Regions from separate parts of the Arthrobacter sp. GQ119 genome, predicted to be linked through region 1. Evidence: riboswitches for the same ligand, from Rfam matches in the RefSeq annotation. Region 1 holds a riboswitch; each other region holds the start of a gene.
The links. Region 1 has a riboswitch for thiamine pyrophosphate ahead of AC6CH3_RS10890 (ECF transporter S component). Riboswitches for the same ligand answer to the same signal wherever they lie in the genome.

Region 1 (5,617 bases):
ATGAACGGCACGTTGTTTTCGTGGAGGGCATGGAGCAAAAGTTTCACGCCAATGAACCCCAGGATCAGCGCCAGGCCGTAGGAAAGGAAAATGAGGCGGTTCAGGAGCCCGTCGATCAGGAAGTACAGCTGGCGAAGGCCCAGGAGCGCGAACGCGTTTGCCGTGAACACGATGAAGACGTCCTCGGTCAGGCCAAAAATGGCCGGGATCGAGTCCAGCGCGAAGAGAATGTCGGTGCCGGCGATGGCCACCATCACGAGCAGCATCGGTGTCAGCGTCCGTTTGCCGTCCTGCAGCGTGAGCAGCTTGTCGCGGTCGTAGTAGTCCACGGTGTGAAACAGCCGTTGGGTCATCCGGATCATGATGTTGTCCGCGGACTTTTCCTCCGGGCGGTCGGGTCTCAGCATGTTGCCTGCGGTAATCAGCAGGATCAGTGCGAAGAGGTAAAAGACCCAGGCGAAGGTGTTAATCAGCGCCGCCCCCAGAAGAATGAAGACAGTGCGTGCGGCCAAGGCGAACGCTATGCCGAACAGCAGCACTTTTTGCTGGTCTTCGCGCGGCACCCCAAAGCTGCTCATGATCACCAGGAAGACAAACAGGTTGTCCACCGACAAAGCTTTCTCGGTCAGGTAGCCTGCGAAATATTCTGCCCCGGGGGAGGCCCCTCCGAAGACGAAAATTCCGAACCCGAAGCACAGCGCGATCCCCACATACACGGATGACCAGATGACCGCTTCCTGCAGGGTGGGAATGTGTGCCCGGCGGACGTGGACAAAGAAGTCAAAGGCCAGCAGCGCAACGATGCCCGCGGCGGTCAGCACCCATATCAGTGGAGGAACGTCCATCATTCCTGCTCCCGGTAGCCGATGAAGGCACGGCAGGAGGATGCAGCGCACGGGAGCTGCACCGCTTCCCGCCTTGCGGTCAGGCTACTCCCTATTGCCGCTTCCGGCGTACCCTCCGCTGGACCTGGTTCAGCGGAGGAACAGCTGACGGACCAAGGCCGGCGGCCAAGGCAGCTTCGCTAGAGAGCAAGCTCGCTGCTGCCGCTGATCGAAAAGCAACCATCTCCGTCGCCATCATCACGTGAGATGTAGGTGGTGAAGTCAGCAAGCGACATGAAGCAGTAGAAGTCGCTGTAGCGGTAGTTCGCTTTTTCTGCCTTCGTCGCCACTTTGATCATCATCACTTTCGCAGTCGAGGTTTTCGTTGCCGTTGAGTCAACGATGCGCGGCCACGATCAAGGTTTGCAGCGATTGGATGCAGTGTTCGGGCAAGACTGGGGAAGAATTGGCGAAGCAAGCGCAGTGTGGGCTAGACGATGTCCTGGGTCTTGGCGAAGCGGGTGATGGCGCGCTGCGTGCCGCGGTTTGCCAGCACCTGGATTACCGCGCTCACGGACGCGGAAATGAGGGCGAACGTCAGGGCCGTTCGCAGTGTGGTGGGGACGTCGTCCTTGTCGCCCTTGGGAGGCTTCCGCCCGGTGGCCTTTTCCCAGATGGTATCCACGGCCTTGGTGCCGGCGTACCCTGCCAGCAGGCTGATGCCAGTGCCAAGCAACTTGATGAAGAAACTCATTCCGGGACTCCCTGCGTCATGAATACTGGTCTTTCCCTAGCCTAGCCGTATGGAGCCGTGGATTTCCCGCAGCGCCTGGACCACGAGATCGTGGTCCTCCATCTGTGGCAGCCCGGAAACCGTGACGACTGCTACGGCTCCCACCCCGCGCACGTACACGGGGAAGGCCCCGCCGTGGGCAGCGTACGTTGACTGGTCGAACCACGCATTGTCCTCGATCCGGCCCCCGCCAAGCCGGCCGCGCAGGCCCACCAGCAAAGACGGCTCCTCGTAGCGTGCCGCGGTCCGCTGCTTCGCCCGCACCCAGCCCTCGTTGTCCGGTGTGGCGCCCTCGAGCGCCACGTGGAAGAGGACCTGGTCCCCCTTGGTGATGTCGATGGCTATTGGGAGATTGTTTTGCTTCCCCATTTCCACCAGCTGGAGTCCCAGCGTCAGCGCGTCATCCTTGCTGAACCTGGGCAACTGCAGCTCGGCTATTTCCCCCTCAATCCGCTCAATCAGGGCCTCCAGGGCGCCTGCCGGCTGCTCATCCGGAGAGTCAGGGTCGAAGGCGGGCACGGCGCTGTTGCCGGAATCCTCATGCGTCATGGCCCCAATGTACTCCGGTACGGGAACGGCTCACCTCCCGGCCGCTGGCGGCCGCCGTCGTACTTCCCGGAATGTGACTGCAGCCCCGGGCTGCGGGGGCTGTCCCGGTGTAAACTGGATCAGCCCATAAGGGCAGATTTATTACGACAGGGGAGCGCCGCCGTCGGACCTCACTGGCATTGCCAGGGAACCGCGGAAGGGCGCTGAGAGTGCGGACAGCCGCAGACCCTCGAACCTGATCCGGCTAGTACCGGCGCAAGGGAGTCGAGTTCTCAGAGTGTCCGGCAGCAGGCAACCCCACCGCCCGCAGCCGGGGAGCGCTTTCCCCTCCTGATCCTCAGGAGGACCATCATGACAACTGCAGCAACCAAGAAGGCCGGTTACAACTGGCGCGTGGCCGACATCGTCGTGGCGGCACTGATCGCCGTCGCCGGCGGCGTGATTTTCTGGGCCTGGTCCCAGGGCGCCAACCTCATCTCCGCTCCCATCAACGCGGTCTACCCGCCGCTCACCGGCTTCTACGCCGGCGGCTGGATGATCCCGGCGGTGCTCGGCATGCTCATCATCCGCAAGCCCGGCGCGGCACTGTTCTGCGAAGCCGTGGCCGCCACCGGTGAACTGATCATGGGATCCCAGTACGGCACCACGGTGCTGATTTCCGGCCTCCTGCAGGGCCTCGGTGCGGAACTCGTGTTCGCAGCGTTCCGGTACAAGAAGTTCAACCTGCCCGTTTCGCTGCTGGCCGGCGCGGGTGCGGGGCTGTTCTGCGGCCTGAACGATTCCTTCGCTCCGTGGGGCTGGAACATCGCCTACGCGGCCGGGGACAAGCTGGCCTACGTCATCTTCACCGCCATCTCGGGTGCCATCATCGCCGGTGCGCTGTCCTGGGTCGCTACCCGCGGCCTGGCCAAGACCGGCGTGCTGAGCTCGTTCGCGTCCCGCAAGGCAGCCACGGAGCCCGTCTTCAGCTGATGCCCGCCCATCATCACGGGGGCGTCCGCCCCGCCGCGGTCACCGCCCGCGGCTGGGGCTGGCGCCACGCCGGCCGCACGAAACCTGCCGTCAACGCACTGGACCTGGACATCCGTCCGGGGGAGCGGGTGCTGCTCCTGGGGCCCTCGGGCGCCGGCAAGTCCACGCTGCTCCACGCCCTCGCCGGCGTGCTCGGTGACAGCACGGCGGGAAGCAGCACAGCGGACGACGGCGGTTCCGCCGGCAGCGACGACGCGGACGAAAGCGGCAGCCTCCTGATCGACGGCGAACCGCCGCGCGCCCAGCGCGGCCGCGCCGGGCTCGTGCAGCAGGACCCCGAAACGCAGGTGGTCCTCTCCCGCCTCGGTGACGATGTCGCCTTCGGCGCCGAAAACCTCTCGGTGCCCCGCGACGCCATCTGGAGCCGCGTGCACGAGGCGCTGGACGACGTCGGGCTCGCGCACCTTCCGCTGGACCACCCGACGTCGGCCCTGTCCGGGGGACAGAAGCAGCGCCTCGCGCTGGCGGGCATCCTGGCGATGCGCCCCGGGCTCATCCTGCTGGACGAGCCCACCGCCAACCTGGATCCGGCCGGCGTCCTGGAAGTCCGCGACGCCGTGGGCCGCTGCCTCGACAAGACCGGCGCGACGCTGGTGGTGGTGGAGCACAGGGTCGCGGTGTGGAAAGACCTCGTGGACCGGATCATCGTGCTGCAGCCGGGATCCGCCACGCAGCCCGCCGTGCTCATCGACGGCGCCCCCGACCAGGTCCTGGTACAGGCGCGCGAGATGCTGATCGCCGCCGGGGTCTGGGTGCCGGGGTACGTTCCGCCCACCCGGCGCCGGTTGCATAGCTTTCCAGGCGGCAAGGTCCAGCCGGAGCTGGTGCCCGGTCAACTGCTCCTTGCGGCCGAAGGCGTCGGTGTCTCCCGTGAGCGGCCGCGGAGACGCGGCTTCAAGTCTGTTCCGCCGCTGCCAATCCAGCGGGACATCACAGCGCAGGTTCGCGCCGGTGAGGCCTTGACCATTACGGGGGCCAACGGCGCCGGTAAATCCACATTCGCGCTGACGCTCGCCGGCCTGATCCCTCCCGTCGAGGGCAAGGTGTCGGCCACCGTGGAGCTGAGCCGGGGAACAGGGATCGATCCCTACAAATGGCGGGCCGAGCAGCTGATCGCCAGGATCGGCACGGTCTTCCAGGAACCCGAGCACCAGTTCGTCACCGGCAGGGTCTTGGACGAGCTGCAGTTTGGCCCGCGGCACATGGGCCACGGGGAAGAACGGGTGGACGAACTCCTCGAAAGGCTGCGCCTCACGGGCCTTGTGGACGCCAACCCGTACACGCTCTCGGGCGGGGAGAAGCGGCGGCTCTCGGTGGCCACCGTCCTGGCGGCCCATCCGCAGGTCCTGGTCCTCGACGAGCCGACGTTCGGGCAGGATGCCAACACCTGGGCGGAACTCGCCTCCTTCCTCTCCGAACTGCTCGACGCTGGAACGGCCGTGGTCTCCGTGACGCACGACCAGGAATTCACCCAGGTGCTGGGCGGCACCGAGCTCAAACTGGGCGCACCGGAACTCCGGGTGCCCGGCGTCGGGACACCGAAGGCGGCCACATCATGAGGGCCGCCCTGATGATCGCCGGGAACCGCGCCCTGCTGACCCGAGCCAACCCGCTGGCCAAACTCGTGGCCGTTTTCCTCATCACCCTGGTGCTCGCGCTGTCCATCGACTGGATGTCGGCCTCCGTTGCGCTGGCCTGCGAACTGCTGTTGTTCCCGCTGGCCGGGCTGACCTTCACGCTGCTCTGGCAACGCGGCTGGCCGCTGATCCTCGCGGCCGCAGTCGGCGGCTGGAGCACTTCCATCCTCGCGCCGGACAGCGGAAGGATACTGCTCGACGTCGGCATCTGGTCCATGAGCGAAGGCTCCCTCGAGCTGGGGCTGGGTTTCCTGCTCCGCGGCTTGGCGATTGCGCTGCCGGCGGTACTGCTCATGAGCTGCACCGACCCCACCGACCTCGCCGATGCCCTGGCGCAGAAGGCCCGCCTGCCGCACCGCTTCGTCCTGGGAACGCTGGCAGCCATGCGGCTCGTGGGACTCATGGCGGAGGAATGGCAGACCATCGGCATGGCCCGGCGGGCCCGCGGCGTGGGATCCCGCGGCACCCCGTGGCAGCGGCTACACGCCACCCTGGGGCAAAGTTTCGGTCTGCTGGTTCAGGCCATCCGCCGCGCGACCCGTCTCGCCGTCACCATGGAAGCGCGCGGCTTCGGCGGTGCTGACAGGACCTGGGCCCGCGAATCAACCTACAGCCGCCTGGACATCTGGGTGCTGCTCGGGGGAATGGCAATCGCGGCCGGCGCCGTGGTGGCCGCGGTATGGGCCGGCACGTGGAACATGGTGTGGCTGGAGGGGCAGTAGCGCTTCTCTTGCCGCTCCTCGCCGTTTTGTGGCGTTCCTAGATGCAGGAATAGTTGTAGT
Region 2 (5,617 bases), on a different contig from region 1:
GCGTCGCACGCGTTCCCGCAAGAAGGCCGCGGACCAGCCGCTCCCCGCGTTCGCCGAAGGGGCGGGCGCCGAGGCAGCCGCCGGGGCATCCGCTGAAGCGGCCGCCGTCGAGCCCTCCGGTGCCGAGCCCTCCGGTGCCGAGCCGGCCGGAGAGCCTGAAGCGAAGCCCGTCCGCCGCCGCCGCGTTGCAAAGGCCAAAACTGTAGAGCCCGCCACCGAACAGTCCGACACTGAAGAGCAGCCAGCGCCCGCGTCCGCAGAAGCCGCAGCGGCCGGGTCCGCTGCTGAAACTTCTGCCGTGGAAACTCGGGTCGAAGAAACGCCGGTCGCAAAAATCCAGGCGGAGACAGCCGCCGCGCAGGCCGCCGAAGCTGAAGCCGCCGAGGATGCAGCCGAGATCGAGGAGGAGCCGTCGCCGGCCGCTCCGGCAGGTTCGCTCTTCCTGGAGCCGGCATCGGTCACGTCGATCATCTTCCAGGCGCCCGACCTCAACACCGTGATTCGCCCGGCTGCCACTCCCGCCGCGGAGGACACTGAGGCCGAAGGCGGCGAGGACGAGCAGGACGACGAGGGCGGACGACGCCGCCGCCGCAGCCGCGGCCGCCGTGGGCGGACCCGGAACGGCCGTGAAATCACTGACCGTGACGTCTCGGAGCGCGACGACTCCGGAGCCGACGCCGAGGGCGCAGACGCGTCCGAGGACACCGACGAAGAGACCGTGGGCCAGGGTGACGAAGGTGTGACGTCCCGCCGCCGGCGCCGCCGCCGGCGCGGGGACCAGGACCTCGAGCTCACCGGCGGGGGAGACGACGATCCCCCCAACACGGTGACCCGCGTCCGGGCCCCGCGCGTTCCCAGTGAGCCTGCCGTCAGCAACCGGGTGACCAGCGTTAAGGGCTCCACGAGGCTCGAAGCGAAGAAGCAGCGCCGCCGTGAATCCCGCGACACCGGCCGCCGCCGCACCGTCATCACCGAGGCCGAGTTCCTGGCCCGCCGCGAATCAGTTGACCGGCAGATGATCGTGCGCCAGCGCGACGACAGAATCCAGATCGGTGTCCTCGAGGACGGCGTGCTGGCCGAGCACTTCGTGTCCAAGACACAGCAGGACTCGCTGATCGGCAACGTCTACCTGGGCAAGGTCCAGAACGTCCTGCCGTCGATGGAAGCGGCCTTCGTTGACATCGGCCGCGGCCGCAACGCCGTGCTCTACGCCGGTGAAGTGAACTGGGAAGCGGTGAACCTCGAGGGCAAGCAGCGCCGGATCGAGAACGCCCTGAAGTCCGGGGATTCCGTCCTCGTCCAGGTCACCAAGGACCCTGTGGGCCACAAGGGTGCACGCCTGACGAGCCAGATCTCCCTGCCCGGACGCTACCTGGTGTACGTGCCCGGCGGTTCCATGACGGGCATCTCACGCAAGCTGCCCGACGTCGAACGCAACCGCCTGAAGCGGATCCTCAAGGACCGCCTGCCCGAGGATGCCGGCGTCATCGTCCGCACGGCGGCCGAAGGCGCGTCGGAGGAAGAGCTCACGCATGACATCAACCGCCTCCGGGCGCAGTGGGAGGGCATCGAAAGCCAGGCGAAGTCCACCAAGGTCCTCGCTCCCGAGCTGCTGTACGGCGAACCGGACCTGACCATCAAGGTTGTCCGCGACGTCTTCAACGAGGATTTCTCCAAGCTGATCGTCTCCGGCGACGAAGCATGGGACACCATCGAGGCCTACGTCACCTACGTTGCCCCGGACCTTGTCGGACGGCTTGAGAAGTGGACCAAGGACCAGGACATCTTCTCGGCCTGGCGCATTGACGAGCAGATCCACAAGGCGCTGGACCGCAAGGTGTTCCTGCCGTCCGGCGGTTCCCTCGTCATTGACCGCACCGAGGCCATGACCGTGGTGGACGTCAACACGGGAAAGTTCACCGGCAGCGGCGGCAACCTCGAGGAAACCGTCACGAAGAACAACCTGGAGGCGGCCGAGGAAGTTGTCCGCCAGCTGCGCCTCCGGGACATCGGCGGAATCATCGTGATCGACTTCATCGACATGGTCCTGGAGTCCAACCGGGACCTCGTGCTGCGCCGTATGGTGGAGTGCCTGGGCCGTGACCGCACCAAGCACCAGGTGGCGGAAGTGACCTCACTGGGTCTCGTCCAGATGACCCGCAAGCGCATGGGCACCGGCCTGCTGGAAGTCTTCGGCGAACAGTGCGAGGTATGCGCCGGCCGCGGCGTGGTCACGCACGACGAGCCCGTGGAACACCGGCGGGCCAACGTTGTTGCGGCCGAGCACCACGTTCCGCGGGCGGAGCACCAGCCCGCCGTGCGGACCGAACGCAAGAGCCGCCGGCGCGGCAAGGGCGGTCAGCTTCCTGCGGAAACGGGCACCGCTGCACCTGCTGCCGTCCACCACGAGCCCACGGAGGCCGAGCGCCACGCCAAGGCTGAGGCGACACGGGCCGCACTTGCCAACATCGCGGCCGCGGCCCATGCAGCGCATCTCCATGAGGACGCCGCCCACCAGGCCGCTTCCGCCGGAGCACAGCGCTCTGCCGCTGCCCCGGCGCCATCCGCCCCGGAAAGCCCGGCGGTGCACCGTACCCCGGAGACGGAGAGCGTTTCAGGCCGTCCCGGCGCCGTGCTGACCTTTGGCGGCGAGAAAGTCGTGCTTCCTTTCGTCGAGCACGCCGGCGAGCCGGCCTCCGAAACTCCTGCCCTGACGCTGGACCGGCTGGAGGAGGCGTTCGCGCACCTCGGCGCGCCGGCCGCTCCCGCTGAGGAGCAGCCGACGGCGGACCGCGCACCTGCCGCTGGGGAGACGTCCGCTGCCGAGCCGGCAGCGCCGGCCGGAACGCGGCCTGCCCCGGCAGGCGCGGACCACGACGCCGACCGGTTCGCTGACCACTCGGCGGTGCAGACCCGCACGCGCCGGCCGCGCCGCAACCGCAGTGCCAGCCGGGCTCAGGGCGCAGCCAACGAGACATCCGTGGAACACCACGAGACCGCTCCGGCATCAGCAGCCGGGCACTCGCACGAAGCCAAGGCGCCGGATTCAGGCAGCGCCCCTGCCCCGAAGCCTGCCAGCGAGCCGATCATTCTCGGCGTCGGCGTGCCTGCGTCCGAGCTGTGAGGCGGACGGATTTCCGTTTGAACTGACCTGATTCAACGGGCCAGTGCCGCAACGGCGGCACCGGCCCGTTGTGCTTTTGCGCCAGGGAACGTCCGCAGGCTGTTGCCCCGGCACATTGCGGGGCTGCCGGTCGCAAACTGCAACGCAGTGCCCGAAGGGGAGCAAACCGCTAGGCTGGGGGACTGACACGGGGTGCCGCGCACGGAGCCGGCTGAGATCCAAACCCGTTGAACCTGACCGGTTAGCACCGGCGAAGGGATGTCTCCTTTGTCTTCACTATCTGCCCTGCACCTTGTCCAGCCTGCGTCGGGTGAGGCTGTACCGCCCACCCGCAGCATTCCCCGCGTCCTGGCCATCGCCGGCTCGGACCCGTCCGGCGGAGCCGGCATCCAGGCGGACCTGAAAAGCATCGCCGCCACGGGTGGCTATGGAATGGCGGCCATCACGGCGCTGACCGCCCAGAACACCCGGGGCGTCAGCGCCGTGCATGTCCCGCCGGCTGACTTCCTGACGGCACAGTTGACCGCCATCAGTGACGACATCGCCGTGGACGCCGTAAAGATCGGCATGCTGGGCGACGCACAGGTGATTGCCGCGGTGCGCGGCTGGCTGGAGAAGGTGCGCCCCGGCGTCGTCGTTCTTGATCCCGTGATGGTGGCAACCAGCGGGGACCGGCTTCTGCAGGAGTCTGCTGAGGCGGCCCTGCGGGAACTCCTGCCGCTGGCTGACCTGATCACACCCAACCTCGCCGAGCTTGCGATGCTGCTCGGGGAGCCGGAGGCCTCCACCTGGCCGGACGCGCTGGAGCAGGGCAAACGGCTGGCCGCCGAAACGGGGGCCACCGTCCTCGTCAAAGGCGGGCACCTGGACGGTGCCGACTGCCCCGACGCCCTGGTGAATACGGGCGGCGCCCTGTCGGCCGATGTCGTCGTGGTGGACGGCCCGCGGGTGCCGACCCGCAACAGCCACGGGACCGGGTGCTCCCTGTCCTCGGCGATGGCCACCGTGCAGGCCCGTGTGGGCGACTGGGAACAGTCACTCCGCACCGTCAAGCCCTGGCTGGAAGAGGCCCTCCGCTCCTCCGGGCAGCTTGAGGTGGGGCACGGCAACGGGCCGGTCCACCACTTCCACCACCTGGCGTCCCCGGGAGCAGGCGCCGAGGGCAGTTTTGCGGACCTGCTCCATGCGGAGGCCGCCGCGGATCTCGACGCGATCTACGGCCTGGGCTTCATCCGTGGGCTGGCTGAAGGCACGCTGCCCGAAAGCGAGTTCGCCTATTACCTCGCGCAGGACGCCATCTACCTCAACGGATACTCACGCGTCCTGGCACGGGCCAGCGCCCTCGCCCCCACCGAGGCTGAGCAACTCTTCTGGGCCCGTTCTGCGCAGCAGTGCCTTGAAGTGGAGTCCGAGCTGCACCGCAGCTGGCTCAGCACCCGGATGGTGCTGCCCGACCTCGGGCCGGTCACCAAGGCTTATGTGGACCACCTGGTGGCAGCGTCTGCCTCGGGGAGCTATGCCGTGCTGGTGGCCGCGGTGCTCCCGTGCTTCTGGCTTTACGCCGAAGTGGGGGAGACCCTGCACGCCGAATTCCTCGCAGCCGGCGCCGCTGAAGGGCATCCGTACGCGGAGTGGTTGCGCACCTACGCCGACGAGGGCTTTGCAGAGGCCACCCGGCAGGCCATCGCGATCACCGACGCCGCGGGCCGCGCGGCGTCCGACGCAGAACGCAGCCTGATGCTGACGGCATTCAGGCAGTCCTGCCGCTACGAGGTGGATTTTTTCGACGCGCCGCGGCTCCACAGCTGAACGGTCTCCGGCGCAGGAGCCGGTATGATAAACGCGCACGGTGACGGCAGGTCGGTGCAACAGGCCTGTGGTGCTTATCACGGACAACCCGCCGAAACCAGCCTCATTTGCGGCCGAAGACGAAATTAGCGTATTCTAGATCTTCGGTGCTTACGCCAACACTTGGGTTATGACCCCGGGAACGGTCCTTTTGGAATTCCAAACGGCATTGTTCCGGGGATAGCTCACGGATTCCCCCGGGGAATCCACGGCGTTGAGGCACAGCGAGAGCCGGACCAAACACCTTTGGACCCAGGTTCCGCACGCAAATTTAGTAATAAACGTCGAGAGAAGTGAGTTCCCAAGTGGTGTACGCGATTGTCCGCGCAGGCGGCCGCCAAGAGAAGGTTTCCGTTGGAGACTTCGTTACCCTGAACCGCGTCGCCGGTGGAGCCGGCAGCACCATTGAGCTGCCCGCACTGCTCCTGGTAGACGGTGACAAGGTCACATCCGCAGCTGCGGACCTGGCCAAGGTAACTGTTACGGCTGAGATCCTCCAGGACCTCCGTGGTCCGAAGATCGTCATCCAGAAGTTCAAGAACAAGACCGGTTACAAGAAGCGCCAGGGTCACCGTCAGGAACTGACCAAGGTCAAGATCACCGGTATCAAGTAACCTCTGGTTACTGTTCAGGTTTTCAGCAGAT
Region 3 (5,617 bases), on a different contig from region 1:
TGCGGCTGTTCTCGTCGACGCTTTCGGCGAGTTCGGCCAGCTGCTGGACGTATTTCCGCGCCTCGGCGGCCCCGAACGGCATGTCATCCTCGGCGGCCCACCGCTCGGCGACATCGTCAAGGACGTTGCCCTCGCCCTCCGATTCGTAGCTGACCAGCTCCGCCAGCGCCCGGACCATGGCCGGCGGCACACCGAGCAGCGAGTCGCTGGCCACGTCCACCATGGCCAGTTCGTAGTCGGCGCCTGCCGCATGGACAGCCGCTCCGGCGAGGTCCCCGAGCTGTTCGATTTCAAAGTCGCTGATCCCCGGGATGCGGACGCCGACCGCGGGGGCGGCTGCGCCCGACTCGAGGTCGGCGGCGCGCTTGAGGGCGTCACTGTGCGTGGCAACAAAGATTTCGGTGAAACCCATGGAATTCGTCCTCGTTCCGTCGACGGCGGGAACCCGGCGGCGGTAAAGGCCGCCCGGGATGTTCGAGTTCAGCCTAACCCACAGGCCCGCCCCGAATCGCGAGCACCGGCTCAGCGTACGGCGACGCGGATCCGGTTGCGCCACGGGTCCTCGAAGCGCAACTCCGCCCCCGTGTGGCGGGCAGCAACGCCGGCGGCCTTCAGGCGGTCGGCGAGCGCGCCGACGTCGTCCCCTGCCGGGACTTCGATGAGGACTTCGCCCAGCCCGAGTGTGTCCCGGCGCGGTCCGGCGCCGCGGCTGTTCCAGACGTTCATGGCCATGTGATGGTGGTAGCCGCCGGCCGAGACGAACAGGGCCTGGCCGTGCCAGCCTGCGGTCTTTTCGAATCCCAGGGTCCCGACGTAGAAGTCATGGGCCGACTGGACGTCACCCACCTGCAGGTGCACGTGGCCCACGCCGGCTTCCGTGCCGCGCTGGCCCTCCAGCGCGTCCTCGGTCAGGTGGTCCTGCAGGTACTTCTGCGGCGGCAGGGCGAGGCTGTCCATGACCACGTTCTTGCCGTCCCAGGACCACGACTCGCGGGGGCGGTCCCAGTAGAGCTCGATGCCGTTCCCCTCAGGGTCGCTGAAGTAGAAGGCCTCACTGACAAGGTGGTCGGCGCTGCCCGTGAACGACCGGGGCTCATACTGGGCGGCGGTGGCGACTGTGGCGGCCAGGGCGGCCTGGTCGTCGAAGAGGAGCGCGGTGTGGAAGAGGCCGGCTTCGCCCCGTCCCGGAATGTTCAGTCCGGGCGCGGGAGCCAGATGGACCAGGGGCGTGTTCAGCCGCCCCAGGTAGAGGCCGCCATCCTGCTCTGCTACGACGTCGAGGCCGAGCGCCCGATGGTAGTAGTCCGTCATAAGCTTCATGTCGCCGACCTTGAGCATCACGGTGCCCATGGTGAGATCGGCAGGAAGAAGATCCTGGCTGCTGGCTGCTGGTGTCATGCGAATGCTCCCGACTCCCTGGCCACCGGATTTCGATGGTCTCTACCTATCTAAATTACTTGAAGCTTCAATTTATTCCGAGCGGACGACACTTCCCCGCAACACCACGGCCCGGAGCCGCCTTATGGTTTCTGGCACTTCCCGCGGGTCCTCTGAACACACCACGACATCGGCGCTCGCGCCCTCGGCCAGGCCGTCCGCACGCAGCCACCGGCGGGCCCTCCAGCACGCAGCATCCAAAGCGGCGGCGGCGGGAAGCCCCGCGCCGTGGAGGGCCAGGATCTCGTCCGAAATCCGGCCGTGCCCGATCACGCTGCCCGCATCAGAGCCCGCAAAAATCTCCACCCCGGCCTCGTAGGCGTCCCGGACCCGCTCGGTCCGGCGCTCCCACAGCGCCCGCATATGGGCCGCGTAGCGGGGAAACTTGGACTCGGCCCGGGCGGCGATCTCCGGGAACGTCGCTATGTTGACCAGTGTCGGCACGATCGGCACGTTCTGCTCCACGAGCCGCGGGATGTGCCGCGGCAGGAGCCCCGTGGCGTGTTCAATGCAGTCGATGCCGGCATCCAGCATCTGGTCGAGGACGTCCTCGCCAAAGCAGTGCGCCGTGACCCTTGCGCCTTCATCATGTGCCGCGCTGACCGCGTCCCGGACAGCAGCGTCTGGGAATGACGGGGCAAGGTCGCCGGCGTCACGGTCGATCCAATCCCCGACCAGCTTGATCCAGCCGTCCCCGGAACGCGCCTGCTTCCGGACCGCCTCCACCAGGTCCTCCGGCTCAACCTCGACGGCGAAATTCTTCAGGTACCGTCGGCTCCGGGCAATGTGCCGTCCGGCACGGATGATCCTCGGCGCCTCAGGGCGCCGCTGCAGCCATCGGGTGTCACTGACCACTCCCGCGTCCCGGACAAGCAGGGTGCCGGCATCGCGGTCGGTCATCGCCTGGGCGTAGGCCACGTCGTCGTCCACGGCGCCGGACGGCCCCAGCCCGATGTGGCAATGCGCGTCCACGAGGCCGGGCAGCACCCAGCCGCCGAGGACCACGTCCGGAATGCCGCCCGGACGCTGAAAGGTCAGTTTGCCGTCCACAGCCCACAGGCCGGTCCGTTCCTGATCCGGGCCGGTGAGCACTGTGCCGGAGAATTCGATGATGCGCGCCATGGATCCAGCCTGTCATATCAGGCGTGGACGGGCACCGCCCAGCCGCCCTGTGGTAGCTTCGTCTACGACCACACGGGTGCCCCTGCAGGGGCTGAGATCGGGCTAGCGCAGCCTGCGACCGTTGAACCTGTCCGGGTAATGCCGGCGAAGGAAGTGAGCAGTACATGAGCACCCAGAAAACAGAGCTGATCCCTGCCCAAAAAGATGCGGCCCAAAATGAAGCTGCCCAAAAAGAAGCAGCCTCCGGCGGAGCAGGCGCGGATATCACGCAGTCCCTGAAGTCGCATTCGCTGGCGTACATCGAGGGCGACGGCCTCCGCGTTCCGGTCACGGAAATCGCCCTGGAGCCGTCACCCAGCGGGGAGCAGAACGAGCCGTTGCGGGTCTACCGGACGGCCGGACCCGGCAGCGATCCCGTGGTGGGCCTCGCGCCGTTCCGCGCGGAATGGATTGAAGCCCGCGGCGACACCGAGCCCTACAGCGGCAGGGAAAGGAACCTGCTCGACGACGGCCGGTCGGCCGTGCGCCGCGGCGCCGCGTCCGCGGAGTGGAAGGGCGCGCAGCCGGTGCCACGCCGCGCCGTCGGCGGTAAGACGGTCACGCAGATGCACTATGCCCGACAGGGCGTCATCACCCCCGAGATGCGGTTCGTGGCACTCCGGGAAAACTGCGACGTTGAGCTGGTCCGCAGCGAAGTGGCGGCCGGGCGCGCCATCATCCCGAACAACATCAACCACCCCGAATCCGAGCCCATGATCATCGGCAAGGCATTCCTGGTGAAGATCAACGCCAACATCGGCAACTCGGCCGTGACAAGTTCCATCGCCGAAGAGGTGGACAAGCTGCAGTGGGCCACCCAGTGGGGCGCGGACACCGTCATGGACCTCTCCACCGGCGATGACATCCACACCACCCGCGAGTGGCTGATCCGCAACTCGCCCGTCCCCATCGGCACGGTTCCCATCTACCAGGCGCTGGAGAAGGTCAACGGCGAGGCCAACGCCCTCACCTGGGAGATTTTCCGTGACACTGTGATCGAGCAGTGCGAGCAGGGCGTGGACTACATGACCATCCACGCCGGGGTCCTGCTGCGCTACGTCCCCCTGACGGCCAACCGGGTGACCGGCATCGTGTCCCGCGGCGGCTCGATCATGGCCGGCTGGTGCCTGGCGCACCACCAGGAGAACTTCCTGTACACGCACTTTGACGAGCTGTGCGAGATCTTCGCGAAGTACGACGTCGCCTTCTCACTTGGAGACGGCCTCCGCCCCGGGGCCACCGCGGACGCCAACGACGCCGCCCAGTTCGCCGAACTCGACACTCTGGCCGAACTGACCCAGCGGGCCTGGGAGTACGACGTGCAGGTCATGGTCGAAGGTCCCGGCCATATCCCGTTCCACCTGGTGCGGGAGAACGTGGAGCGCCAGCAGGAGCTGTGCAAGGGCGCTCCGTTCTACACCCTGGGCCCGCTCGTCACGGACGTGGCACCCGGCTACGACCACATCACCTCGGCCATCGGCGCCACGGAAATCGCCCGCTACGGCACCGCCATGCTCTGTTACGTGACGCCCAAGGAACACCTGGGCCTGCCGAACAAGGACGACGTCAAGACGGGCGTGATCACGTACAAGATCGCCGCCCACGCCGCCGACCTCGCCAAGGGCCATCCGGGAGCGAATGAGAGGGACGATGCCCTGTCCAAGGCGCGCTTCGAGTTCCGCTGGCGGGACCAGTTCGCCCTGTCCCTGGACCCGGTGACCGCTGAGGCCTTCCACGACGAGACGCTGCCGGCAGAACCGGCCAAGACCGCGCATTTCTGCTCCATGTGCGGGCCCAAGTTCTGCTCCATGCGCATCAGCCAGGACATCCGCAACGAATATGGCTCCGCAGAAGCACAGGCGGCGCTGGCCGAGATGGCCGAAGGGATGCGGGAGAAGAGCCAGGAGTTCCTGGCCGCCGGCGGGAAGGTTTACCTGCCGGAGCTGAAGCTTCCCGAGTCCGCCCGCCAGTAACGGCCACCCCTATCGGGCCCGGTCCGGCAGGCATTGGGGGCCCGCCGGACCGGGCCTGCGGTGCACTCCGTGCGGGTAAGGAACGTTGGTCAGGACGCCCGCGGCTGCTGCCGCCGGCTGACCTCGGCAATGAACGACCGGATAAGACGGTCGCCTTCCACGGAGTCGTGGGGCCGGTGCCCGCCCGCTGCAATGCGGTGCAGGGCACCGGTTTCCCGCAGGTACCCGGCGATCTCCTCATAGAGGGGCTCCCAGCCGCCAGTGAGGACCAGCGTGGGAACGCCGGGGACGATCTGCAGCGGTGCATGCCAGGGAGGTGCCTGCAGCCGCAACCGCCTCGCGGCGCGCTGGGCCTCCGGGGTGCTTGGACCGTGGCCTTCCGCGGCGAAGGCGCGCCGCAGATACTCCCGCTCATAGTCGTCGTCGCCGAGCTGGTGCCGGACCTCGAAAAGGGGCTCCATCAGCGCCCGGTGGGCTGCCGTGGCCGGCAATTCGGCAGTCAGCGACAGGCAGGCCGGCTCCACGAGCGTCAGCGAGAACACGAGGTCGGGCCGTTCGACGGCGGCCATCATCGCCGCGATCGCGCCTTGGGCATGCGCCACTATGTGGCCACCGGCGGCACCGCGGCCGTCGTCTGCCAGCGACCGCAGCACGATCCGCGCGTCCTCGGCGAAGTCGGTTTCCAGCGGCTCGGCTTCGGCATCATACCCGTGCCGCCGCAGGAAGAGGGCGTCATACTGCAGGGCCATGCCGTGCTGGCGCGGCCAGGCGGCGGAGCCGAAACTCCCCGCGCCGTGGACGAACACTACCCGCTGCTTAAACATGACCCAACCTTATGGCAGCGGTCCGGCATCCGAGCAGGCAGACATGGTTCCGCTACTTGCCGAGGAACTTGTCGAAGCCCTTGGGAAGGTTCAGCTGGGACGGATCGAAGTCGCCGCCCTGCTGGCCGAAGGACGCACCCGTGGGCAGGGCCTTGGCTGCGTTGGCGCGCCGGGCCTCCGCCTCCCGGAGCTCCTGGGCTGCCTTGGCGGGGTTACCCGAGC

Region 2: linked by a shared signal. The riboswitch ahead of thiD (bifunctional hydroxymethylpyrimidine kinase/phosphomethylpyrimidine kinase) and the one ahead of AC6CH3_RS10890 (ECF transporter S component) in region 1 are both predicted to bind thiamine pyrophosphate.
Region 3: linked by a shared signal. The riboswitch ahead of thiC (phosphomethylpyrimidine synthase ThiC) and the one ahead of AC6CH3_RS10890 (ECF transporter S component) in region 1 are both predicted to bind thiamine pyrophosphate.

The regions. Positions count from the first base shown of each region.
Region 1 is NZ_JCAXEA010000010.1:38,963-44,579, forward strand. It holds gene AC6CH3_RS10870 (TerC family protein) at 1-845, opposite strand, end outside; gene AC6CH3_RS10875 (hypothetical protein) at 1,025-1,189, opposite strand; gene AC6CH3_RS10880 (DUF4235 domain-containing protein) at 1,315-1,578, opposite strand; gene AC6CH3_RS10885 (heme-degrading domain-containing protein) at 1,615-2,166, opposite strand; TPP riboswitch at 2,305-2,446, shown strand; gene AC6CH3_RS10890 (ECF transporter S component) at 2,518-3,138, shown strand; gene AC6CH3_RS10895 (ABC transporter ATP-binding protein) at 3,138-4,757, shown strand; gene AC6CH3_RS10900 (energy-coupling factor transporter transmembrane component T family protein) at 4,754-5,557, shown strand; gene AC6CH3_RS10905 (glycoside hydrolase family 25 domain-containing protein) at 5,595-5,617, opposite strand, start outside.
Region 2 is NZ_JCAXEA010000004.1:192,815-198,431, reverse strand. It holds gene AC6CH3_RS05805 (Rne/Rng family ribonuclease) at 1-3,124, shown strand, start outside; TPP riboswitch at 3,303-3,400, shown strand; gene thiD (bifunctional hydroxymethylpyrimidine kinase/phosphomethylpyrimidine kinase) at 3,383-4,933, shown strand; gene rplU (50S ribosomal protein L21) at 5,278-5,586, shown strand.
Region 3 is NZ_JCAXEA010000003.1:16,031-21,647, forward strand. It holds gene AC6CH3_RS03620 (hypothetical protein) at 1-412, opposite strand, end outside; gene AC6CH3_RS03625 (VOC family protein) at 523-1,398, opposite strand; gene AC6CH3_RS03630 (amidohydrolase family protein) at 1,471-2,559, opposite strand; TPP riboswitch at 2,622-2,729, shown strand; gene thiC (phosphomethylpyrimidine synthase ThiC) at 2,724-4,571, shown strand; gene AC6CH3_RS03640 (alpha/beta fold hydrolase) at 4,661-5,395, opposite strand; gene ffh (signal recognition particle protein) at 5,448-5,617, opposite strand, start outside.